DNA from 2 places in the Isoptericola sp. NPDC057559 genome. Region 2 is predicted to be linked to the other one. Evidence: predicted binding sites of a transcription regulator. Region 2 holds the regulator's gene; the other holds the start of a gene.
The links. The regulator LexA, encoded in region 2, represses DNA repair genes until DNA is damaged. The targets are predictions, from matches to a motif close to TCGAACANNTGTTCGA.
Positions count from the first base shown of each region.

Region 1: the regulator LexA is predicted to act here: its motif matches at 3,495-3,510, upstream of ruvA (Holliday junction branch migration protein RuvA).

Region 1 is NZ_JBHVFQ010000017.1:52,031-60,606, reverse strand. Features, by position in the region: gene secD (protein translocase subunit SecD) at 1-998, opposite strand, end outside; gene yajC (preprotein translocase subunit YajC) at 1,126-1,572, opposite strand; gene ruvB (Holliday junction branch migration DNA helicase RuvB) at 1,752-2,846, opposite strand; gene ruvA (Holliday junction branch migration protein RuvA) at 2,839-3,465, opposite strand; gene ruvC (crossover junction endodeoxyribonuclease RuvC) at 3,577-4,167, opposite strand; gene ACFU5J_RS15595 (YebC/PmpR family DNA-binding transcriptional regulator) at 4,451-5,209, opposite strand; gene pdxT (pyridoxal 5'-phosphate synthase glutaminase subunit PdxT) at 5,217-5,861, opposite strand; gene ACFU5J_RS15585 (hypothetical protein) at 5,907-6,797, opposite strand; gene ACFU5J_RS15580 (hypothetical protein) at 6,790-7,533, opposite strand; gene ACFU5J_RS15575 (signal peptidase I) at 7,530-8,192, opposite strand; gene ACFU5J_RS15570 (alternate-type signal peptide domain-containing protein) at 8,197-8,576, opposite strand, start outside.
Region 2 is NZ_JBHVFQ010000042.1:4,740-13,315, forward strand. Features, by position in the region: gene ACFU5J_RS21050 (PP2C family protein-serine/threonine phosphatase) at 1-152, opposite strand, end outside; gene ACFU5J_RS21055 (HelD family protein) at 346-2,658, shown strand; gene serA (phosphoglycerate dehydrogenase) at 2,702-3,940, shown strand; gene ACFU5J_RS21065 (DUF5302 domain-containing protein) at 4,035-4,220, opposite strand; gene nrdR (transcriptional regulator NrdR) at 4,376-4,903, opposite strand; gene ACFU5J_RS21075 (LysM peptidoglycan-binding domain-containing protein) at 5,029-5,367, opposite strand; gene lexA (transcriptional repressor LexA) at 5,618-6,442, shown strand; gene ACFU5J_RS21085 (L-lactate dehydrogenase) at 6,497-7,456, opposite strand; gene ACFU5J_RS21090 (ATP-dependent DNA helicase) at 7,466-8,576, opposite strand, start outside.

The DNA of each region.
Region 1 (8,576 bases), on a different contig from region 2:
CCCGTGGTCTCGCGGAACGCCTTCGCGCCCTCCGAGTCGAAGTCGAGGAAGACGCCCCACTCGTTGGTGGTGGTGCCGTTCGGCCCCGGCACCAGGCCCGAGCTCGCGTTGGCGATGTGGGTGCCCTCGATCTCCACCGGGCCGAGGATGTACTTGACCGCACCGGTCTCGTCACAGGTCACCAGCGGCTTGTCGGGGTCGTCCCCGCCGCCGCCCTTGAGGTTCTCCGGGTCGGTGCAGTCGAGCTTCTCGAACTGGGACTGGATCTCCGGCGTGACCTGCGCGAGGTCGCTCGGGTCGGACGTCGCGGCCTGGTCGCCCTCGGCCGGCGTCGACGTCGGCGAGGGGTCGGAGGACGCGCCGTCGCCGGACGTGGCGGTCGCGGTGGGCGTCGCCGTCGGGTCGGTGGCGTTGGCGAGGTCCGAGGGCAGGGTCACGGCCGCGCCGGCGCTCTTGCCGCTCGGCGTGGTGTCCGCGCTCTCGTCTGCCTTCGCGTCGTCGGCCGCGGCGTCGTCGGAGGACGCGCCCTCGGCGTCGCCGCTCGGCGAGGCGGACGGCTCGGGCGTCGGCGTGCCCGCGGCATAGGTCAGCACCGGGCGGAAGCGCATCTGGGCGGGCTGGGAGATGAGGTCGATGGTCTCCTGCGACACCTCGCCGGGGATCCCGACGACGATGTTCTTCGAGCCCTGGGCGGTGATCTCGGCCTCGGAGACGCCCGAGGAGTCGATGCGCTGCCGGATGACGTTGATCGACTCGTCGATCGTCTCCGACGTCACCTGCGACCCGTCGGTGGTGTCGGCCGTGAGGATCAGCTGCGTGCCGCCCTGCAGGTCGAGCGCCAGGCCCGGGGCCCAGCTCGCGCCGTCCGGGTTGGAGTCGGACTTGGCGTCCCAGAAGACGCCGGCGCCGAGGGCGAGGAACGGCAGGACGATCGTCAGGATCGTGAAGACCACGAGGGTGCGCGCCGAACGCGACCGCTTCGTGCGTGAGTTCGCCAACTTCTGTCTCTTCCCGTCTGCGCGCCGCCGAGGGTCGACGCGTGATGGCGCCGGCCGGGATCACCCCGACCGGCGCGTTGTCAGGCCGGCGGGCGCGAGCGCCCGCCGTCCCATGTCGCTGGTGCTGTCACTTCGTGGTGCCGGTCTCGCCCTCGTCGCGACGCTGCTGGTCCCGGTACTCCCGCTGCGCGGTGTCCAGGCTCGACAGGTCGTCGGGGACGTCGATGCGACCGTCGCCGGAGGTGATCGTACCGGTCGCGGTGGGGTCGGCTGTGACGTCAGTCTCGTCGGCCGCCTCGGTGGCGTCCTCGACCGGCGTGTCGACGCGCTTGGCGATCGCCGCACGGAGCCAGCGGGTCTGCGTGCCGGGGCTCGACTCGATGGTGACGGTGTCGTTCTCCTCGTCGATCTCCACCACGGTGCCGAAGAGGCCGGAGCCGGTCATGACCTCCTGGCCCGGGGCGAGCTGCGACCGGAACTCCTGCTGCGCGCGCTGCTGCTTTCGCGACCGCGAGCTCATGAAGAACATGAGGCCGGCGAGGACCACGAAGAGAATGATGATGGAGAAGTCCACGGAGCGTCCTTGTCTGTCGCTGCCCGGCGGTCGGTGCTCGACGGGCGGGCGTCGCGGCGCGCCGGTCGGCACGCCGGGCACAGCTCCGCGTCTGCTCGCGAACCTGTGCGTACGGGCCCCAACGAGCACGGCACCCGTCGAGTTCCGGCCCGGGCCGCCAGCGGCCGGGCACCACCAGTCTAGGTGCTTTGCTCGCCGCTCTCGGCGGCCTCGTCGAAGAGGGTGCCGCCGAGCGGTGCGCCCCACGCCCCGGGCGGGGGCTCGAGGCCGAGGTGCTCCCAGGCGGCCGCCGTCGCGACGCGCCCGCGCGGGGTGCGGCCGAGCAGCCCCTCGCGCACCAGGTACGGCTCCGCGACGGTCTCGACCGTGTCGGGCTCCTCGCCGACGGTCATCGCGAGGGTGCTCAGGCCGACGGGCCCGCCGCCGAACCGGCGGCAGACGGCGTCGAGGACGGACCTGTCGAGCCGGTCGAGGCCGATCGGGTCCACCTCGTAGACCTCGAGGGCGGCGCGGGCGGCGCGCAGGTCCAGCCGGCCGTCCCCGCGCACCTGCGCCCAGTCGCGCACGCGGCGCAGCAGCCGGTTGGCGATGCGGGGCGTGCCCCTCGACCGGCCGGCGATCTCGTGCGCGGCCGCGTGCTGCAGGTCCACGCCCAGCAGGCCGGCCGAGCGCAGGATGACGCGCTCCAGCTCCGCGGCGTCGTAGAAGTCGAGGTGCCCGGTGAAGCCGAACCGGTCCCGCAGCGGGGCCGGGAGCAGCCCGGAGCGGGTGGTCGCGCCCACCACGGTGAACGGCGGCAGCGCCAGCGGGATCGCGCTGGCGCCCGCGCCCTTGCCGACGACGACGTCGACGCGGAAGTCCTCCATCGCGACGTACAGGAGCTCCTCCGCCGGGCGCGCGAGGCGATGGATCTCGTCGATGAAGAGCACCTCGCCCTCCTCGAGCGAGGAGAGGACGGCGGCCAGGTCGCCCGCGTGCTGGATCGCCGGACCGCTGGTGACGCGCAGCGACGTGCCCAGCTCGGCCGCGATGATCATCGCGAGCGTCGTCTTGCCGAGGCCGGGCGGGCCGGACAGCAGCACGTGGTCGGGCGAGGCGTCACGGGCCAGCGCGGCCTGGAGGACGAGGGAGAGCTGGTCGCGCACGACGCGCTGGCCGACGAACTCGCCGAGGTTCTTGGGCCGCAGCGCCGCCTCGGCCGCGCGCTCCACGTCGTCGGCCGAGGAGGTGACGAGCCGCTCGCCGCCGTACTCCGGCTCCAGCGGCTCAGCCACGTCGGCCGCCCAGCGAGCGCAGCGCCGCCCGCAACGTGGCGGCGACGTCCACGGGGCCGTCGTCGCCGGCGTCCGCGACGACGCGGTCGACCGTGTCCTGGGCGACCTTGGCGGCCCAGCCCAGACCCACGAGCGCCTCGACCACCTGGTCGCGCGCGGGGTCGCCCGGGGCGACGGGCGTCGCGTCGGGCACGACGCCGCCGGCGGCGGCGGAGGCCGGCGCGCCGAGCTTGCCGGACAGCTCGAGCACGAGGCGCTGGGCGCTCTTGGGCCCGACGCCGGGGATGCGGCGCAGCGCCGCGAGATCCTCGCTCGCGACGGCGCGGCGCAGGGCGTCGGGGGTGAGCACGGCGAGCATCGCGAGCGCGATCCGCGGGCCGACGCCGGAGACCGACTGCGCCGTCTCGAAGACCTCGCGCTCGTCCGCCTCGGCGAAGCCGAACACGGTCATCGAGTCCTCGCGGACGACGAGCGTGGTGTGCAGCTGGGCGCGCTCCCCCACCCGGAGCCCCGCCAGGGTGCCGGGGGTGGCGTGGACGAGGTACCCGACCCCGCCGACGTCGAGCACGGCCCGCTCGAGCGTCACGTGCGTGACCGTGCCGGTCAGGGAGGCGATCACCGTGGTCCTTCCGTCGAACTGGCCATCCGTCGAACACCCGTACGAGGCGTCACTGTAACAACCGGTGCCGACGCTCCCGGACGCGACACGGGGAGGCCGGCACCCCCGTCGTCAGCGGGCCGTCCGGGACGGGGCGCCACGGTGCGACCCGGTGCGCGCCGAGCGCTCCGCCGCGGCCCAGGCGCGCTGCGCCGGCGTGAGCTCGTTGCGCTCCCCGCCCTGCAGCGCGCCGGAGGGCCGCCACAGGTGGGTGACCGCGAGGGCGAGGGCGTCCGCGGCGTCCGCGGGCCGGGGCAGCTCGTCGAGCCCGAGGATGCGCGCGACCATCCGCTGGACCTGCTCCTTGCCCGCCCGGCCGGACCCGGTGACGGCGGCCTTCACCTCGCTGGGGGTGTGCATCGCGACGGGCACCCCGCGCTTCGCGGCGGCGACCATCGCCAGGCCGGCGACCTGCGCCGTACCCATCACGGTGCTGAGGTTGTTCTGCGCGAACACGCGCTCCACGGCCACGACGTCGGGCACGGTGCGCTCGAGCCACTCGTCGAGCCCCTCGGCGATGCGCAACAGGCGCAGGTCCACGCTCAGCTCGGGCTCGCTGCGCACGACCCCGACGTCGACCATCCGGGCCCTGCGTCCCGGCAACGAGTCGACGACGCCGACCCCGCACCGGGTCAGCCCCGGATCCACCCCCAGCACTCGCACGCGGTCACCATCTCACGCACCGCGGACACCCCCACGCAGGCGCGACCACGGTCCCGCACTCCACACATCACCCTGCCTCTCCCCCACCACGAGGAACGAACCGTGGCGCCGGAGCGGCGGCCAGGCACGAACGCGCGGGGACCGGGCGGGGAATGCCGCGAGGCTGGCCGGGCCTGGCGGGAGGCCGCGAGGAACGAGCGGCCGGATGGCGCGCCTCGCGGCATTCCCCGCCCGGCCCCCGCGCCCCAGCCGAGAGCCCGCGGTCAGCAGCGGGAGAAGAGGATCAGTCCTCGTCCAGCGCCGCCATGACCTCGTCCGAGGCGTCGAAGTTGGCGTACACGTTCTGGACGTCGTCGCTGTCCTCCAGCGCGTCGATGAGGCGCATGATCTTGCGCGCGCCCTCGACGTCGACCTCGACCTCCATGGACGGGTGCCAGATGGAGTCGGCGGAGTCGTACTCGATGCCCGCCTCCTGGATGGCGGTGCGCACGGCGACGAGGTCGGTGGCCTCGGAGAGGACCTCGATGACCTCGCCCTCGTCGCTGACCTCCTCGGCACCGGCGTCGAGGGCGGCGAGCATGACGTCGTCCTCGGTGACGCCGTCGGCCTTGGGCACGACGACGAGGCCCTTGCGGGAGAACAGGTAGGACACGGAGCCCGGGTCCGCCAGGTTGCCGCCGTTGCGGCTGAACGCGAGGCGGACCTCGGAGGCGGCGCGGTTCTTGTTGTCCGTGAGGCACTCGACGAGGACGGCGATGCCGTTGGCGCCGTAGCCCTCGTACATGATCGTCTGGTAGTCGACGGCGTCGGCGCCCTCGCCGGAGCCGCGCTTGAGGGCGCGCTCGATGTTGTCGTTGGGGACCGACGACTTCTTCGCCTTCTGGATGGCGTCGAACAGGGTCGGGTTGCCGGCGGGGTCACCGCCACCGGTGCGCGCGGCGACCTCGATGTTCTTGATCAGCTTTGCGAAGAGCTTGCCACGCTTGGCGTCGATCGCCGCCTTCTTGTGCTTGGTCGTGGCCCACTTGGAGTGACCTGACATGCGCTCCCTAACTCCTTCGCGATGCTTGGACGATCCGGACGAACAGCCCGTGCACGCGCGCGTCCCCCGTGATCTCCGGGTGGAACGCGGTGGCGAGCAGCCGTCCCTGACGTGCTGCGACGATCTTACCGGCGGCGGGCCCCACCGTGGAGCCGTCCGCCCAGCGGTCCGGGATCCGGGCCAGGACCTCGACCTGCGGGCCGGCCTCCTCGACCCACGGCGCGCGGATGAACGCGGTGCGCACGGGGCGCCCGCCCGGGGCGTCCGAGACGCCCGCCACCTGCAGGTCCGCCTCGAACGAGTCGACCTGGCGGCCGAAGGCGTTGCGCCGCACGACCACGTCCATGCCGCCGAGCGTGCGCTGGTCGGCCGTGCCGCCCTCGATCCGGTCCGCGAGCAGGATCATGCCGGCGCAGGAGCCGAACACGGGCAGCCCCTGCCCGATGAGGCCGCGCAGGGGGTCGGCGAGCTCGAAGAGGCGCAGCAGCTTGTCGATGGTGGTCGACTCGCCGCCGGGCAGCACCAGCCCGTCGACGGCGTCCAGCTCGGCCGGGCGGCGGACGCTCACCGCGCGGGCACCCGCCTGCTCGAGGGCGGCGGCGTGCTCGCGCACGTCGCCCTGCAGGGCGAGGACGCCGATCGTCGTGGTCACCGGGGCAGTGTAGAGGCGCCGGCGGCGACGTCCCCGCCCCGGCCGTCAGGCGCAGGTGCCGATCAGGCCGAGGGCGATGGAGTACGTGCGTGCGCTCGACGCCACCGACGTCCACGTGACGCTCGGGAAGACCCGCTCGGCGCGCACCCGCGCCGTGGCGTTGGTGGCCACGCCGGTCACCTGGTAGGTCGTCGTGCCGGCCGGCACCTGCACGGTGGTGGGGGTGGCCGCCGGCCCGAAGGTGAACTGGTACCGGGTCGCGCTCGTGACCGCGGTCCAGTTGAAGGTCACGGAGACGAGGCCGAGGGCGCCGCAGCTCAGCGTCGGCGCCGGGACGGTCGCCGCGCCCACCGCGCCGCTCACGATGGTGCCCGTGTCCGTCCACGAGGTGCCGGGCATGCTCGCCGCGAGCGCCACCGACATCGTGCCCGACAGGCCCTGGGTGGTGCTCGGCGCGGTGGCCGCCACGGCCACGGCCAGGCACAGCGTCGCGGTCCCGCGCACCGGGATGGTCGTCGTCCCGCCGGTGCCGGCGCTGCAGCCGGTCCCCGTGTCCGTCGCGCCGAACGACGCGCTCACGCCGAACGCCGTCGTCAGCGAGCCGGTCCGCCCGGGCGTCGCGGTCACGCTGATCGGGCGCGACCCGGCGTTGCGGACCGTGACCACCTCCGAGGCCCCCGAGCCCGGGACCGCGGCGGTGAGCGTCAGCGCCGACAGCGTCACCGTGCCCCCGCGCCCCACCAGCCCGGTCCCCACGCCCGGCGCCTGGACGTCGAGCGTGCCCGCCGTGACGCGCGTCGTCGGGGCCGTCGCCGTGCCCGACGCCTGCCACCACGCCCAGGCGATCCCGGCGCTCGCGAAAACGCAGCCGAGGGCCACCACGACGAGCGCCGCGACCCCGCGCACGCCCCTGCGCCGCCCCTCGCGGTCAGCCACGGCGGCCTCCCCGGCGCGCCGCGAGCGTCCGCAGCAGGGCACCCAGGAGCACGGCGCCCGCCGCGGCGAGCAGCGCCGCGGCCGGCGCCCTTCCGGTGCGCGGCAGCGCCCCGTCCCCCCGGACCTCGTCCCGCTCGCCCCCCGGCGCGCCGTCGGCCCCGCCGGGCCCGTCCCCGTCGTCCGCCCCGTCCGCGCCACCGCCGCCGTCCCCGGTCCCGGTCCCCCCGAGGGTGACGACGACGTCGAGCGGCACCGTCCCGCCCTGGGTCTCGTCCCCGGCGGCGGGGTCGAGCGTCACCTCCAGCGCGACGGGCAGCACCTCGGACTCGGCGAGGTCGACCGGCGCCCCGTCGGTGGCCCACCGGGAGCCCTCCGCACGCACGCGCACCCGCAGCGCGTCCGCCAGGGCCCGGCCCGCCGCGCCGTCCCCGGGACCCAGGGCGACGACGACGTCCCCCTGCGCGGCACCGGGTCCGTCGTTGCGGACCAGCACCACCGAGCGCCGAGTCTCCCCCGGCACCCACCGCGCGGTGTCGAACAGCGGCGCGTCGAGGTCTCGGCTCCACCGGTCGCCGTCGAGGCTCAGCGCGACCCCGCCCGGCGGGTCGTCGCCGGCGGCCCTGGCACCCTCGGCGGGCAGGGCGGCGGCGGCGAGCGCCAGGCCGACCGCGCACGCGCCGGCCATCGCTCCCGGGCGGCGCGGGGAACCGGCGCCGGCGGGCCGCGGCGCGATCATCGACGGTCACCGGGCCCTGCGCCGCCCGGGCCGAAGAGCGCGTCGTGCAGCGGCGGCCGCTCCGCGGGCACGGCCGGCGTCGGACCACCGGCCCCGTCGTCGCGGGCCCGCCGCGCGGCGGCGCGACGCGTGCGCACCTCCCCCGCGACGAGCCAGCCCGCGTAGACCAGGAGCGCCAGCGCCGCGACCGTGGTGAGCTGCTCGCGCTGCTGCGGCGTCCCCAGGCCCATGAGGCGCCCGAGCTGCGGGACGGCGTACCAGAGCACGCCCCGCACCTGCACGGCCTGGACCGGCCGCGGGTCGGCCACCTCGTTCGCGTCGCCGCGGGTGACGAGCGTGCGCTCGCCGGAGGCGGTGGTGCCGAGCCCCACGACGCGGTGCGTCACGACCGTCGGGTCGCCGGAGCGCAGCTGGTAGGTCACCACCTGTCCCGTGGTGATCTCGTCGGCGTCCACGGGCCGCACCACGACGAGCGTGCCGACGTCGAGCCCCGGGCGCATCGACCCCGTGGCGACGCCGTACGGGGTGGCGCCGGCCAGCCTGGGGATCACGACGACGAGCAGCAGGGCGCCCCCGGCAGCCAGCAGGACGACCCCGGCGAGCGCCCGGCCGAGGACGCGCCGCACACCGGTGCCCGGTCGCGCGGGTGCCGCGTCCACGCGCTCAGGGCGCGGGGACGACGTGTGCCTGCGTGACCTGGACCGTGACGTCCTCGAGCGCGGCCGTCAGCGCCTGCGTGTCGTTGCCCGCGGCGGTGTCGAACGCCGCCTCGAGCGAGACGACGAGCGGGGACGAGGCGCTCACCGGCACCGGGTCGGTGAGCGGCAGCGTCAGGGTGTCGCCGCCGAGGGTGGCCGAGGTGAGGCTCAGGTCCAGCGCCTCGGTGAGCGCGTTGTCCGCGCCCCAGGTCGGCGAGGAGACCGTGATCTCCCCCAGGGCCAGGTGGTCCCCGGTGCCCCCGACGGTCAGCGAGCAGGTCGTCGTGACGGTGTCGCCGGGGACGATGCCGTCGGTCACGGCCCCGCCCCCGTCGAGGGTCCACT
Region 2 (8,576 bases):
GCGCGCCGCAGCACGATCGCCACGTCGGCGTCGTCGAGCAGCTCCGTGACGAGCAGCGCGTCCCCGTCGTCGTCCTCGACGAGGAGCACGGTCGCCGTCGCGTCCTCGGCGGGTCCCTCGGACCCTGCTCGCAGGACGTCGCCGCTGCTCATGGGCCAGATCCTAGCCCGGCCGCCCCCGCACGGCCGGAGCCCGGCGCCCCGGCGCGTCGCCTCGCGCCCGGGCCCGCGGCGCGCACGACCGCCCGGACCGTGCACCGAGGAGGCCTCCGCATCTGCAATGATGGTCCGCCGCAAAGGGGCCGCGTCACCCGGTGAGCGCGGCGCAAGGACGCTGGGAGGATGCGTGGCGGGCAGGCACGACGAGCTGGCACGCGAACAGGGTGTCGTCGACACCCTCTACGCCCGACTGGACGAGCTGCGGCGCGCGACGCGCGACCGCCTCGCGGAGGTCCGCCGCTCGGGCCCCTCGGGCTCTCCGCAGAACCGCAGCGAGCGGGACGCGTTCGCGACCCTCTACGAGGACCGGGTCGCGCAGCTCGACGCCGTCGAGGACCGGCTCGCCTTCGGCCGCCTCGACCTCGACGACGGCGGCACGCGGTACGTCGGTCGCATCGGCCTCGCCGACGCCGAGCACCGCTCGCTCCTGACGGACTGGCGCGCGCCCGCCGCGACCCCGTTCTACCGCGCCACGGCGCTGCACCCCGCCGGCGTCCGACGCCGGCGGCACCTCGTGACCTCGGGGCGCAGCGTCACCGGCCTGGAGGACGAGGTGCTCGACCTCGACGCCCTGCAGGGGGACGACGGCGAGGAGGGCGGCGGCACGCTCGCGGCCTCGACGCTCTCCGGCGAGGGCGCCCTGCTCGCGTCGCTCGCCGCGCGGCGCACGGGCCGGATGACCGACATCGTCGCGACCATCCAGGGCGAGCAGGACCGGATCATCCGCGCCGAGCTCGCCGGCGCTCTCGTCGTCCAGGGCGGGCCGGGCACCGGCAAGACCGCCGTCGCGCTGCACCGCGCCGCCTACCTGCTGTACGCGCACCGCCGCGTCCTGGAGCGCAGCGGCGTGCTCCTGGTCGGCCCGAGCCGCGCGTTCCTGCGCTACATCGACCAGGTGCTGCCCTCGCTCGGCGAGACCGGCGTGGTCGCGACGACGGTCGGCGAGCTGCTCCCCGGCATCCGTGCCACCGCCGTCGACGACCCCGTCGCCACCGAGATCAAGGGCCGCCTCCTGTGGCGCGACGTCGTCCGCCGCGCCGTGCGCGCCCGCGAGCGCGTCCCCGAGCGCGACGTGCGGTTCCGGCTCGAGGGCTACGACCTCGTCGTGCGCCGGCGCGACGTCCGCGACGCCATCGCCCGCGCCCGCCGCACCCACAAGCCGCACAACGAGGCCCGCGCGTCGTTCGTCCGGGACATGCTCGCCCGCCTCGTCGACCAGTACCGGTCCGCCGCGGACACCGAGCTCGCGCCCGAGGACGTCGCCATGGTCACGGAGGACCTGCGCTCCCACCGCGACGTGCGGGTGGCGCTCAACCTCGCATGGTTCCCGATCTCGCCCGAGAAGCTCGTCGCCGACCTCTTCGCGAAGCCCCACCGGCTCGCGGAGGCCGCCCCCGAGCTGTCCGCCGCCGAGCGCGCCGCCGTGCGCCGCGAGCCCGGCGCGCCGTGGACCGAGGCCGACGTCCCGCTGCTCGACGAGGCCGCCGAGCTTCTCGGCGAGGACGGCTCGATCGCGCGCGCCGAGGCGAAGGCCCGTGCCGCGGAGCGCGCGGCCGAGCTCGAGTACGCCCGCTCGGTGCTCGAGTCCACGGGCGCCGGCGGCGGCCTCGTGGACGCCGAGACCCTGGCGTCCCGCTTCGAGTCGACCGGGCCTCGCCTGACCACCGCGGAGCGCGCGGCCGAGGATCGCACGTGGACCTACGGCCACGTCGTGGTCGACGAGGCGCAGGAGCTCTCCCCCATGGCGTGGCGCATGCTCGTGCGTCGCGTGCCGACCCGCTCGATGACGATCGTCGGCGACGTCGCGCAGACGTCGTCGGCCGCCGGCGCGCGGTCGTGGGGCCAGGCCCTCGACCCCGTGCTGGGCGGCTCCTGGCGCCTCGAGGAGCTCACCGTCAGCTACCGCACGCCGGCCGCCGTCGCCGACGCCGCTCAGCGCATGGCCGCGGCGGCGGGGCTACCCACCTCGCCGCTCACGGCGGCCCGCGAGGTGCCCGGGGCGCTCGAGCTCGCCCGCGTCACGCCGTCCGGCCCCGCGCGGCCCGCCCTCGTCCAGGAGGTGCGCGACCAGGTGGCCGCGCTGGCCGCCCGGTTCGTGGGATCGGACGGCGCCGGGCGGGTCGCGGTGGTGGCCGCGGCCGACGAGGTCGACGCGCTCCGCGCGATCGTCGCGGAGGTGCTCCCCGGCGCGCTCGGGCGCGCGGAGGCGGACCGCCTGCGCGCGCAGCGCCCCGAGGACGCGCAGGTGGTCGTGCTCGACCCGCGGGAGACCAAGGGCCTCGAGTTCGACGCCGTCGTCCTCGTCGAGCCGGTGGCCGTCACCGGGGGGCCCGGTGGCGCCTCCGACCTCTACGTGGCGATGACGCGGCCCACCCAGCGCCTCGTCGTGGTGCACGAGCAGCCGCTGCCCGCGGGGATCGTCGAGCTCGCCGCGGCGTGAGACGCGTTTGTGGGGGCGGGCCCGCACGGCGCACCATGGCCTCGTGCTGCGAGCCCTCCTTCTCGAGAACGTCCACCCCGTCGCTGCCCAGAATCTTCGTGATGCGGGCATCGAGGTCGTCACGCGCTCCGGCGCGCTCGACGAGGCCGAGCTGATCGAGTCCCTCGCGGACTTCCAGATCCTCGGCATCCGTTCCAAGACCACCGTGACCCGCAAGGTCCTGGAGAGCGTCCCCGGCCTGCAGGCCGTCGGCACCTTCTCCATCGGGACCAACCAGATCGACCTCGACGCGGCCGCGGCCCACGGTGTCGCCGTGTTCAACGCGCCCTACTCCAACACGCGCTCGGTGGTGGAGCTCGCGGTGGCGGAGATCATCTCCCTGACCCGCCGCCTCAGCGTGCGGGACAAGGCGCTGCACGACGGCGTGTGGGACAAGACCGCCGACGGCGCGCACGAGGTGCGCGGCCGCACCCTCGGCATCATCGGGTACGGGAACATCGGCTCCCAGCTGTCGGTCCTCGCGGAGAACCTCGGCATGCGGGTCGTCTTCTACGACACCGCCGAGAAGCTCTCGCTGGGCAACGCCCACCGCGTCGAGACGGTCGAGGAGCTCCTCGCCGAGGCCGACGCCGTGACGATCCACGTCGACGGGCGCCCCGGCAACGCCGGCCTCTTCGGCGCCGACCTGTTCGCGGGGATGAAGCCGGGAGCGATCTTCCTCAACCTCTCGCGGGGCTTCGTGGTCGACCTCGAGGCGCTGCGGGAGCACATCCTGTCGGGCCACCTGGGCGGCGCCGCCGTCGACGTCTTCCCGGCCGAGCCGAAGAAGCGCGGCGACGAGTTCACCTCCCCGCTGCGCGGCCTGCCCAACGTCATCCTCACGCCGCACGTCGGCGGCTCCACCGAGGAGGCGCAGGAGGCCATCGGCGAGTTCGTCTCGAAGAAGCTCCGGGACTTCGTGCAGACCGGCTCGACGACCCTCTCGGTCAACCTGCCCAACCTGCAGCTCGCGCACACCGGCGTGGGCCGCATCATGCTGCTGCACCGCAACGTGCCGGGCGTCCTCGCCGCCGTGAACCAGGTCTTCGCGGACCACGGCGCCAACATCGAGGCGCAGATGCTCGCCACCCGCGGCGAGGTCGGCTACGTGGTCACGGACATCTCGGACGTCACGCAGCGCGGCGCCTCCGCGAAGCTGCAGGCCATGCCGTCGACGATCCGGCTGCGCATCCGCGACGCCTTCGAGCGGCCCGAGTTCCCGCCCGGCCCGGCCGCGCGCTGACACGACGCCGACACAGGCCGACACACGCCGACACACGCCGAGGGCGTCCCCGGAGACCCGGGGACGCCCTCGCGTGGTCGTGGGACCGGACTGCTCAGCCGGACTTGCGGCGGAACATCTTCTGCACGGGGCCGGAGGTCTCCGAGCCGTGCACCTGCCCCGTGTTGCCGTCCTTGCCGGCGGTCGGGTGGCTGGCGGCGTTCTTCCGCTCCAGCGCCTCCCGGAAGCGCGCCTTCGTGTCCTCGCTGGGCTTGGCGCCCTTGGCGTCGTCCGTCGTCATCACGATCACCTCGTCATCGTCGGGGTGGACGTGCTCGCACGGCAGACCGCGCAGCACCTGGTGCCGACCAGCATGCTCTACCGCCGCGCGTCGCGCCAAGAGCATTGCGCCCGGAGCGGGCACCCGGGGGCCGCGAACGGTCGCTGAGCCCTGGGTCAGCGCGACGCGTCGCGGCCGACGGTCGCGGGCTCCGCGCCCTCGGTGCCCCCGTCCCGCTCCGCGTCGTCGGCACGCGCCTCGCGCTCCGCGCGCAGGGAGGTGATCGCGCTCTCGAAGTCCTCGAGGGACTCGAACGACTGGTAGACGCTCGCGAACCGCAGGTAGGCCACCTCGTCCAGCTCGCGCAGCGGCCCCAGGATCGCCAGCCCGACCTCGTTCGCCTCGATCTCGGGACGACCCGACGCGCGCAGCGTCTCCTCGACCCGTTGCGCCAGCAGCGCGAGGTCGTCGGAGCTCACGGGCCTGCCCTGGCACGCCTTGCGCACCCCGGCGACGACCTTGTCACGGCTGAACGGCTCGGTGACGCCGGAGCGCTTGGCGACGGACAGGCTCGCCGTCTCGATCGTCGTGAAGCGGCGCTGGCACGCCGGGCACTGCCGCCGTCGGCGGATGGACGAACCGTCGTCGGAGGTGCGCGAGTCGATGACTCGCGAGTCCGCGTGGCGGCAGAACGGGCAGTGCATCGCTGGTCTCCTGCGCTCGGCTCCGGACCGGCGCCCGGCTGCCCGACAAGGTAAGCGGGACGCCGCGCCCGGCGCAAGCAGGGTCCATCCTCGCACCGTCGCCGCCCAGGTCGCGCAGCGCGCGCTCAGTCCTCGGGCAGGAGGACCACCTGACCGGCCTGCAGCTCGGCCGTCGTGAGGCCGTTGAGCTGGCGCAGGTCGGCGACGACGTCACGCAGGTCGTCGCCCGTGTCCCGGACCGAGCGCGCGTACTGCCACAGGGTCTCGCCCGGCTGGACCGTGTGGAGCCGGACCTCCACGCCCGACCCCGGCGCGTCCGCGACGGCGCGCTGGCCCACGAGCCCGGCGGCGACCAGCACGAGCAGGACGAGGGCGGCGATCACGACGCGCCCCCGCCGGGTGAGCCGGAGCCCGCCCAGCCCGAGGAACCCGGGTGCGTCGGTGGTGCTGCGCGGGTTCTGCATCGTCCTGCCTCCGGTTCACGTCGCGTCGTCGCCCGTCGGGCGGCTGCCGTCGAACATCCGTTCGTCGAACACCTGTACGTCGAACTGCTGTACTAGGTGTACCACGTCCCGGCGACACGGTCGAGGGCTGATCGAACAGATGTTTGATGTCGGGCCGGAACTGGCCTAGAGTGACCAGCAGCGCGATGGAAGGTTTGTCGGATTTCATCGGCCCGCCCGCGGGCCGCGCCCCTGCAGGACGGAGAACGCGATGACCAGCGGACGGGACCAGGCCCCGGCGTCCACGACGGTTGCCACGCCGTGGCCGGCGCGGCAGGAGACCCCCGAGGACACGCCTGTCGCCCCCGAGGCCGCGCTCGCGTCGGTGAGCGAGATCGTCCCCTCGGCCGACCGGCTCACCCCGCGCCAGCGGCGCGTCCTCGAGACGATCCGGCGCTCCGTCGAGGACCGCGGGTACCCGCCGACCATGCGGGAGATCGGCGAGGCCGTGGGCCTCGCGAGCCCCTCGTCGGTCAAGCACCAGCTCACCACCCTGGAGCGCAAGGGCTTCCTGCGCCGCGACCCCAACCGGCCGCGCGCGATCGAGGTCGTCGACCCCGAGGCGCCCGCGACGTCGGACGGCGAGGGACAGGTCTCCGCGCCGCGCACGCCGGGATTCGTCGCCGGGTCGGTCGCCGGCTCGGACGCGCAGCCGGCCGAGGCACCCTCCTACGTCCCGCTCGTGGGCCGGATCGCGGCGGGCGGCCCGATCCTCGCCGAGCAGGTCGTCGAGGACGTCTTCCCCCTGCCCCGCCAGGTCGTCGGCGACGGGGACCTGTTCCTGCTCAAGGTGGCGGGCGACTCGATGGTCGACGCCGCCATCTGCGACGGCGACTGGGTGGTCGTGCGCAGCCAGCCGGTCGCGGAGAACGGCGAGGTCGTCGCCGCGATGATCGACGGCGAGGCGACGGTCAAGACCTTCAAGCAGACCGGCGGCCACACGTGGCTCATGCCGCAGAACGCCGCCTACTCCCCCATCCCGGGCGACGAGGCCCAGGTGCTCGGCCGGGTCGTGGCCGTGCTCCGCAGCCTCTGACGAGACGCCGGACCCCCGGCCCGCACCGGGCCGGGGGTCCGGCGCGTCAGGGGCTCAGAGGCCGAGTCGGCGCTGCACCTCGCGCATGCCCTCGGCCGACGCCCGCAGGCCGGCGACCTCGTCGTCGGACAGCGGGGTGTCGATCGTCTCCGCCACACCGCGCCGGTCGACGAGGGACGGCACGGAGAGGCAGACGTCGCTGATCCCGTAGAAGCCGTCCAGGCGCGACGACACGTTCATCACGCGGTGCTCGTCGTTGAGGACCGCCTCGATGATGCGGGTCGCCGCCAGCCCCACGGCGTAGTTCGTGGCCCCCTTGCCGGCGATGACCCGGTAGGCGGACTCCACCACGTCCGTGGCGATCCGGTGCCGGGCGGGCTCGTCGAGCGGCGGCCGCCCGCGGAAGGGGCGCCAGTCCAGCAGCGGCACCCCGGCGATCGTCGCCGAGCTCCACAGCACGATCTCCGAGTCGCCGTGCTCGCCCGCGATGTTCGCGTGCACGTTGCCGACGGCGACCCCGCAGTGCCGGGCGAGCGCGTCGCGCAGCCGGGAGGAGTCGAGGACGGTGCCGCTGCCGAAGACGCGCTCGCGCGGCAGCCCGCTGATCTCCTGCGCCGCGTACGTCACCACGTCGACGGGGTTCGTCACCATGAGGTAGACCGCGTCCGGGGCGACCTCGAGGAGCTGCGGCAGGATCGTGCGGGTGAGGCCCACGGTCGCCTCGGCCAGGTCCAGGCGACTCTGGCCCGGCTTCTGCTTGGCCCCGGCGGTGACGGCCACGACGTCCGCCCCGCGACACACCTCGACGTCGTCCGAGCCCTCGATCTCCGCCTGCGGGATGAACATGCTCCCGTGCCGCAGGTCGAGGACCTCGGCCTCGACCTTGGCGCGGTTGACGTCCATCAGGGCGACGGAGCGCGCCGCCCCCCGGGCGAGCGCCGCGTACGCGAGGGTGGAACCCACCGCGCCGGCGCCGACGATCGCGAGCTTGGTCGTGCTGCGTGTGCCGTCCACGGGCCCAGGCTAGGTGTCCAGGCGCCGCAGCGCAGCGCGGACCAGCTCGCCGTCGGTGGTGGGCCAGAAGTCCGGCATCGACCGGGTGAGGAACGACCCGTAGCGGGCCGTCGCCAGCCGCGGGTCGAGGACCGCGACGACGCCCCGGTCGTCCCCCGTGCGCACCAGGCGGCCGGCGCCCTGGGCCAGCAGCAGCGCCGCGTGCGTGGCGGAGACCTGCATGAACCCGTTGCCGCCCGCCTGCTCGACCGAGCGAGCCCGGGCGGCCTTCACCGGGTCGTCCGGGCGCGGGAACGGGATCCGGTCGACGAGCACCAGCTGGCAGCTGGGCCCGGGGACGTCCACGCCCTGCCAGAGCGACAGGGTGCCGAAGAGGCACGTCGCCGGGTCGTCGGCGAACGCCTTCACCAGGGTGGGCAGCTGGTCGTCGCCCTGGCACAGGATCGGCACGTCGAGCCGTTCACGCATCGCCTCGGCCGCGGCGAGCGCCGCGCGCCGGGAGGAGAACAGCCCGAGGGTGCGGCCGCCGGCGGCCTCGATGAGGCCCCCGATCTCGTCGAGCTGGGCGTCGGTGGTCGGCTCGCGGCCCGGGGCGGGCAGGTGCCGGGCGACGTAGAGGATCCCCTGGCGCGGGTAGTCGAACGGGCTGCCCACGTCGAGACCGGTCCAGTCGGCCGTCTCGTCCGTGCCGCCCGAGCCCGCCAGGCCGAGGGACCGCGCGACCGGGTCGAAGGTGCCGCCGAGCGCGAGGGTCGCGGAGGTGAAGACGCCCGTGGCCTCCCCGAGCAGGTGCGTGCGGATGAGGCCCGCCACCGCCAGCGGCGCCGCGTGCAGCCGGGTGACGCCGTCGCCGGCCCAGGGGGCGTTCTCGGGCGGCCGGGAGCACCACAGGACGTCCGCCGTCGTGTCCTCCGCCGCCATGCGCTCCGCGACCTCGAAGAGCTGCAGCACGGCGGACTGCGCCATCTTCATCCCCGCGTCCGGCGCGGCCTGGCCCTTGGGCTCCCCCGCGGGCTTGAGCCGGGTGAGGAGCTCCCGCGCGGCGTCGCGCACGGCGGCGACGGCCACGCGCAGGTCGTCGGGCAGGCCCTGGGGGAAGCGCTCCGCCGGGGCGGTGGCG